Regions from separate parts of the Anaeromusa sp. genome, predicted to be linked through region 2. Evidence: riboswitches for the same ligand, from Rfam matches in the RefSeq annotation. Region 2 holds a riboswitch; each other region holds the start of a gene.
What was found. Region 2 has a riboswitch for S-adenosylmethionine ahead of PHF27_RS12935 (methionine ABC transporter ATP-binding protein). Riboswitches for the same ligand answer to the same signal wherever they lie in the genome.
Positions count from the first base shown of each region.

Region 1: another riboswitch for S-adenosylmethionine. It lies ahead of PHF27_RS01320 (homocysteine biosynthesis protein); the one in region 2 lies ahead of PHF27_RS12935 (methionine ABC transporter ATP-binding protein).
Region 3: another riboswitch for S-adenosylmethionine. It lies ahead of PHF27_RS11815 (PLP-dependent aspartate aminotransferase family protein); the one in region 2 lies ahead of PHF27_RS12935 (methionine ABC transporter ATP-binding protein).

Region 1 covers NZ_JAQUZF010000004.1:4,010-6,271, forward strand. The annotation lists gene PHF27_RS01315 (cache domain-containing protein) at 1-513, shown strand, start outside; SAM riboswitch class I at 747-855, shown strand; gene PHF27_RS01320 (homocysteine biosynthesis protein) at 932-2,098, shown strand; gene PHF27_RS01325 (4Fe-4S binding protein) at 2,100-2,262, shown strand, end outside.
Region 2 covers NZ_JAQUZF010000138.1:3,035-5,296, reverse strand. The annotation lists gene hisZ (ATP phosphoribosyltransferase regulatory subunit) at 1-775, opposite strand, end outside; gene PHF27_RS12940 (YerC/YecD family TrpR-related protein) at 762-1,097, opposite strand; SAM riboswitch class I at 1,299-1,401, shown strand; gene PHF27_RS12935 (methionine ABC transporter ATP-binding protein) at 1,487-2,262, shown strand, end outside.
Region 3 covers NZ_JAQUZF010000106.1:2,006-4,267, forward strand. The annotation lists gene PHF27_RS11805 (methyl-accepting chemotaxis protein) at 1-59, opposite strand, end outside; SAM riboswitch class I at 280-383, shown strand; gene PHF27_RS11810 (hypothetical protein) at 462-605, shown strand; SAM riboswitch class I at 640-743, shown strand; gene PHF27_RS11815 (PLP-dependent aspartate aminotransferase family protein) at 943-2,076, shown strand.

The sequences.
Region 1 (2,262 bases), on a different contig from region 2:
GACGGCGGCTATGCGTTTTTGCTGGATCAGCGCGGCATCATTCTGGCCCACCCTGACCCCAGTTTGCAGTCGCTGGACATCAATCAAGCGGAACCGCTGCGTTCGCTGCCGCCGCAAATGCGCAGCGACCTGCTGCGAAAAAGCGAAGGCTTTCTGGAATATTCCTTCCAAAATGAAGATCGCTTAGCCTATTTCGGAAAGCTTCCCAGCACAGGCTGGACCTTGGTCATTACCTTGCCGCGCAGCTATCTTGACGAACCATTGCGCGAGCTCTTGCTGCGCTACCTCTTTTTAACGTGTTTCGCACAAATTTTAACTCTCTTTTGCATTCACCGTTTGGCGAATCAATTCATTCGCCCCTTGGAATCCCTCACTCTGCAAGCCCGCCAGGTTTCCGGCGCTGTACAGCGGCTCCAGGATCGCCTGGATGCCGGTGAAAATCCGGCCCAGCTCTCCAACTGGCTGCAAGAAGAGCCTCCAGAACGAACTACCGGAGAACGGAACTCAGAGTAACAGAGTAACGGAGAAAAGCCAGAGAAAAAGCAAAAAAGCAGTAACCCACCCCCTTGGAAAAATGTAATTCTCGGTACTCCCTCTGCCTTTCTCTAATACCTCTGTTCCTCTGTGTAAACGTTCCCCATACCCCGATCCCAAGCCCCCAGGAGAAAATTGTCCCGGAAAGCCTTGACAAACAATACATTTGCGCCGTATTATTAGTTCTAGTTACAAAAAACTGTATAGAGTAACTCTTATCAAGAGCGGTGGAGGGACTGGCCCTTTGAAACCGCGGCAACCGGCCTCCCGAGGCGTCCGGTGCTAAATCCAGCGGAATGCATGCGTTCCGGCAGATGAGGGAGAGCATTACCGCCATTACGCGTCTCTTTTCTTCTGAAAAGAGACGCTTTTGCATAATAAGAAGAGGAGGCCTACTATGTCCACGCAAAAAAGCTATGAAGAAATCAACGAGCGCATCCGCAAAGGCCAGGCGGTCGTGCTCACCGCAGAAGAAGTCAGCAAAATGGCCCAAGAGCAAGGCGTAGCCGCCGTAGCCCGCAAGGTCGATGTCGTTACCACCGGCACCTTCGGTCCCATGTGCTCCTCCGGCGCCTTCTTAAACTTCGGCCACAGCGAGCCTCCCATCCGCATGAAGCGCGTCTGGCTTAACGACGTGCCGGCTTATGCAGGTATTGCCGCCGTAGACGCTTATATCGGCGCTACGGAAGTCTCCGACAGTGACGAGCACTACGGCGGCGCCCATGTCATTGAGGAGCTCATTGCCGGTAAAAAAGTGCATCTGCGGGCTACGTCTCCCGGCACGGACTGCTATCCCCGGCGCAGCATCGACACCTGGATCTCTAAGGACGATTTAAACGAATGCTTCCTCTTTAACCCCCGCAACGCCTACCAAAATTACGGCGCCGCCACCAATACGTCCGAGCGCATTCTCTACACCTATATGGGCATGCTGCTGCCCCGCTGCGGTAATGTTACTTATTCCACCGCAGGCGAGCTCAGCCCGCTCCTCAACGATCCGTATCTGCGCACCATTGGCCTGGGCACGCGCATCTTCTTGGGCGGCACCGAAGGCTATATCGCCTGGAACGGCACACAGCACAATCCCTCGCGTCCTCGTAACGATTGCGGCATCCCCACCGGAGGCGCAGCCACCTTGTCGCTTGTGGGAGACCTCAAAGCCATGAGCCCGGATTTTATCCGCGCCGCAGTCTTTGAAAAATACGGCATCAGCCTTTCCGTGGGCGTCGGCATTCCTATTCCGGTGCTGGACGAAGACGTCGCCAGGGCGGTCTCGGTAACTAATGCCGACATCGAGACCTCTCTTTTCGATTACAGCGTACCCTCGCGCAACCGCCCCGCTTTGGGAACCTACACCTATGCACAGCTGCGCAGCGGCAGTATCTCCTTCAAGGGCCGCAGCTTACGCACCGCGCCCATGTCCAGCCTCCCGAAAGCGCGGCAGATTGCCGGACAGCTCAAGGACTGGATTGCCGCCGGGCGTTTTGAAGTCAGCCGCCCTGTAGCGCCATTGCCGGAAACAGCGAAACTGAACAGCCTGGAAATCCGCAAGGAGGGTGAATAACATGCCGGCTACTGAACGAATTTTACTGAATTTCACCGCCGAGTCTTACGATAAAGCCATCGCCTACCATTTGGTCAAAGACTTTGAACTGAAAATCAACATTCTCCGGGCGGAAATCACCCCCGGTGAAGAAGGACACCTGCTGCTGGATCTGGTGGGAGAAG
Region 2 (2,262 bases):
CTCCATAATGCTCCAGCAAGGCGTAGATTTGGGCTAAGTTGTCGAGCGCCCGGCGGCTGACGTCATTATTCACCAAACTGCGAGCTTCTTCAAGCAATTCTCGTTTGCCATGCAGCAAGGGAATGCGGCGTAAAAGCTGCTGCACTCCTGCAGAAATGCCACTGTCTACGAGCAATTTTTCCAAACCGACTAAATCCCGGCTTGTTAAAGCCTGGCGAATTTCCCGGCTCCGCTCCCCTTGCAAGCCGGCTTCCGCTAAAAGACCGTTGATAAAATCCACTTGCCCCAAGCTGATTTGAAAAGAAACCAGTCCCGCATCCAACAGACTTTCCACCGCCAAGGCCACTACCTCGGCGTCTGCCGTAGCACCGCCTTCACCCAAAAGTTCAACTCCGGCCTGGTAAAATTCGCACTGCCGTCCAGCCTGCGCCTCTTCATATCGAAATACATTCGCTAAATAGCAAAGCCGCAAAGGCGCCTCTTGATCCTTCAGGCGAGTGGCCGCCACTCTGGCAATGGGAGTAGTCATGTCCGGACGCAAGGCTAAAAGACGATTATGGCGATCGAAAAATTTGTATAAATGCGCCTCAATTCCCTCACTGCCCGCCTGCAAGGTTTCCATATATTCCATCGTAGGCGTAATGATTTCCTCATACCCCCAGCGGGCGAACAAACGAATGAGACTTTCCTCCACTTGTCGTTTCTGCCCCACTTCGCCTGGCAGGAAATCACGCATCCCATAGGGAATTTTAGGTACAAATTCATTCTTTCTCATGTATATCTTCGTCTCCTTGCTCCGCCTCATTTTTTACTTCCATGCGTTCTAAAATCAGCTTATAACCGTCAGCGCCGTAATGCAGACAGCGCTTAACACGGCTGATTGTAGCGGTGCTGGCCCCGGTACGCTCTACAATTTCGTCATACGTATGCTTTTTGCGCAGCATCCGAGCTACTTCCAACCGCTGCGCCAGCGCCTTAAGCTCGCTGATCGTACAAATGTCTTCAAAGAGTTGATAACATTCTTCCACTGTTTCCAACTGCAATACCGCTTCACACAAATGGTCGGTAAGAACATCCTTCAACTTCGGATTTACCATTAGACTACCCCTTTCATTAACACATGAACATCTTATACATATTCTACCTTTCCCTTCAAAGTCCTCCCTTCACCTCTTTTCTTCTTTAGTTTGTGAAACTATTTTTTTCTTGACAGCGCTCTAGACGCGTGCTAAAGTTATTCTCACGTAATCAATTGCATCCGTAAGCATTTGATTCCTATAAACTGATAATTTCATATTTTTTCATCAAGAGCTGGCAGAGGGACGGGCCCGATGAAGCCGCGGCAACCATCACACAGGTGAACGGTGCCAATTCCTGCAGGATACGCCTGGCAGATGAAGAACTGAGTTTTACTCATGACGTCTCTTCGCTTGCCACGAAGAGATTTTTTTGTATTTACATGCATATTGCAGAGAGGGGATTCACCATGATTCAGCTAGAAAACATTGAAAAAACTTATCCCGCTTCCGGCGGTTCCGACGCCGTTCACGCCTTGCGGGGCATCAGCCTCACCATTGAAGAGGGAGAGATTTTTGGAGTCATCGGCAAGAGCGGCGCTGGCAAGAGCACCCTCATTCGCTGCATCAATCTTCTGGAGCGGCCCACTGCCGGCACGGTCATCGTTAACGGTCAAGAACTGACTTCTTTTAATGAACAGCGGCTGCGGGAAGCGCGCAAAAAAATCGGCATGATTTTTCAACATTTTAATCTGCTTTCCTCCCGCACGGTATTTGATAACGTAGCCTTCCCTTTAGAACTGGCTGGAGTCAGCAAAAAAGAAATCGAACAAAAAGTCAGCCGCCTCTTGGAGCTGGTTGAGCTGTCCGATAAACGCGATCAATATCCGGCCCAGCTTTCAGGCGGACAAAAACAGCGCGTAGGCATCGCGCGGGCGCTGGCCAATCAGCCAACGGTACTGCTTTGCGATGAAGCCACCTCCGCCCTAGACCCGCAGACCACCAAGGCAATTTTGGAACTGCTAAAGAACATTAATAAGCAGCTCGGCCTGACCATTGTGCTTATCACGCATGAAATGCAGGTCATTAAAGAAATTTGCGACCGCGTCGCCGTCATTGAAAACGGCGTCATCAGCGAAGAAGGGCCGGTTCTGGATGTATTCACCCAGCCCCAAACCGATACGACCAGAGAATTCATCCGCACCATCATTAACCATGATCTGCCGGAAATTCTTGCTGACGTAGC
Region 3 (2,262 bases), on a different contig from region 2:
AAAACCATCAGCAGAGTAAACTTGCTGCGAAACCGCAGCCGGTTCAGCAACTTCCTCATATTCTTTGCTCCTTTTTTATTACTTTGACGCATTTTAGTCGCTCTCAAAAACACATCTTTTATTTTAAGGTGAACACGCCAAGAACTCAATGTCGGTTTTCGGACATTTGTCGGTATTTCGTCCTTTGAATTATACATTTTTGTTTCAAAATAACTTTTTCACTCTTGACTCCTGCATAAACCCATGGTATTCTCTTTATAAATTAAATAGTTGTTTTACCGCTTATCAAGAGAGGCTGAGGGACTGGCCCGATGACGCCCGGCAACCGGCAGGAAACTGCAGTGGTGCCAATTCCAGCAGGCTAGCCGCCTGGGAGATAAGAGGAGGGCATTTGTTTGCACCCCTTTTCTCTCTAGAGAAGAGGATTTTTTATTTTGCGGAAGTTGACAGGAGGTGCCGTCATGGAACAAAAGGAATTTATTTTTTCACCCGAACAAGCCCATGGTCAGGAAGAGCAGGTGTTGGTGTTTTTAAGTGACGGTTCGGTTGTTACCTGCACTAGCCGCAGCGGCGACAGCTCGTTTCTTCCAACAAGCCTAACCTAATAAAAGCCATACTTTTTAACTTCATATGTAAGTTCTCTTATCAAGAGAGGCTGAGGGACTGGCCCAATGACGCCCGGCAACCGGCAGGAAACTGCAGTGGTGCCAATTCCAGCAGGCAATGCGCCTGAAAGATGAGAGACGTACGGCAGGCCCGTTCGTCTTGGGGCCTGTTTTTTTATTTTCCGGAGGTGACCTTCATGAATCCAAGCACGCCAAAGCCTCCCTGTGAGCCGACCTCGCAGGAAGAAGAAATTGTTATTGTCATCCGCGGCGGCAGTATTGTCAGCTTTACGAAACGTGTAATAGAAAAAAAATAGTATAGCAAGGAGTGACTATCATGCATATTTCTTCACAGCTTGTTCAAATCGGCTGCAAAGCCGATCCTCGCACCGGCTCGTTGAGCACCCCGATTTACCAAACCGCATCCTTCCGCCACCCTGCTTTGGGAGAAAGCACCGGCTATGATTACACCCGCAGCGGCAATCCTACAAGGCAAGCTCTCGAAGAAGGACTGGCCCGCCTTGAAGGAGGCGCCGGCGCCTGTGCGTTTTCTTCCGGTCTGGCGGCTATCACTACACTTTTAATGCTGTATCAGCAAGGCGACCATTTGATTGTCGTCGAAGACTGTTACGGCGGCACTTATCGCCTTTTTGAACAAGTGCTGTCGCGCTTTGGCCTGACTGCTTCCTATGTCGACGCGACCACCCTCGATGCCATCGGACAAGCCTTGCGCCCGGAAACTAAAGCCGTCTTCATTGAAACCCCCACAAACCCCCTCCTGCGCATTGTGGATTTGCGGGCCTTGGCTTCGTTTTGTCGCAGCAATAATCTCCATCTTATTGTAGATAATACGTTTTTGACGCCGTACTTCCAGCGCCCCTTAGAGCTTGGCGCCGACCTTGTCGTACATAGCGGCACCAAGTATCTTGCAGGACACAACGATTTGCTTTGCGGCGTCATCGTCGCTAAAGAACCGGAATTGGCCGAAAAAGTAAAGTTTCTGCAAAATGCTACCGGCGCTATTCTCAGCCCCAGCGACAGTTGGCTGCTCATCCGCAGCTTGAAAACTCTGGCGCTGCGCATGGAAAAGCACAACGCTAATGCGCTGTCTATTTCTCGGTGGCTGCTAGAACACCCAAAAGTCAGCCGCGTATTCTATCCCGGACTGCCGCTGCACAACGGCCATACGATTCATGAAAGCCAAGCCAGCGGCTACGGCGGCATGGTGTCTTTTGAAGTAAATGACCCGGCTTTGGTACCCCAGGTATTGGCTAAAGTCCAGCTCATCCAATTTGCCGAAAGCTTGGGAGGCGTTGAAACGCTGATTACTTTCCCCGCCGTGCAAACCCACGCGGACATTCCCGCCGCCGACCGTGAACGCCTTGGCATCTCTGACTGCCTGCTGCGTCTATCCGTCGGCATTGAAGACGCCGACGACCTCATCGCAGACCTGGATCAGGCTTTAGGCTGAAGAATACAGAGAACGAAAAAGAGAATCAAAGTAACTGAGGGTACGATAGAGGGTTACGAAAACACTATAAAATAAAACAAAGGAGCCGCTGCTTTCATGAGCACTCCGCTAAACTAAGGAGTTTTTTCGCCAGACGAGAAAGAAAGCACAGGCATAGCGGCGCTATACCGAGGCTTTCTGACGATG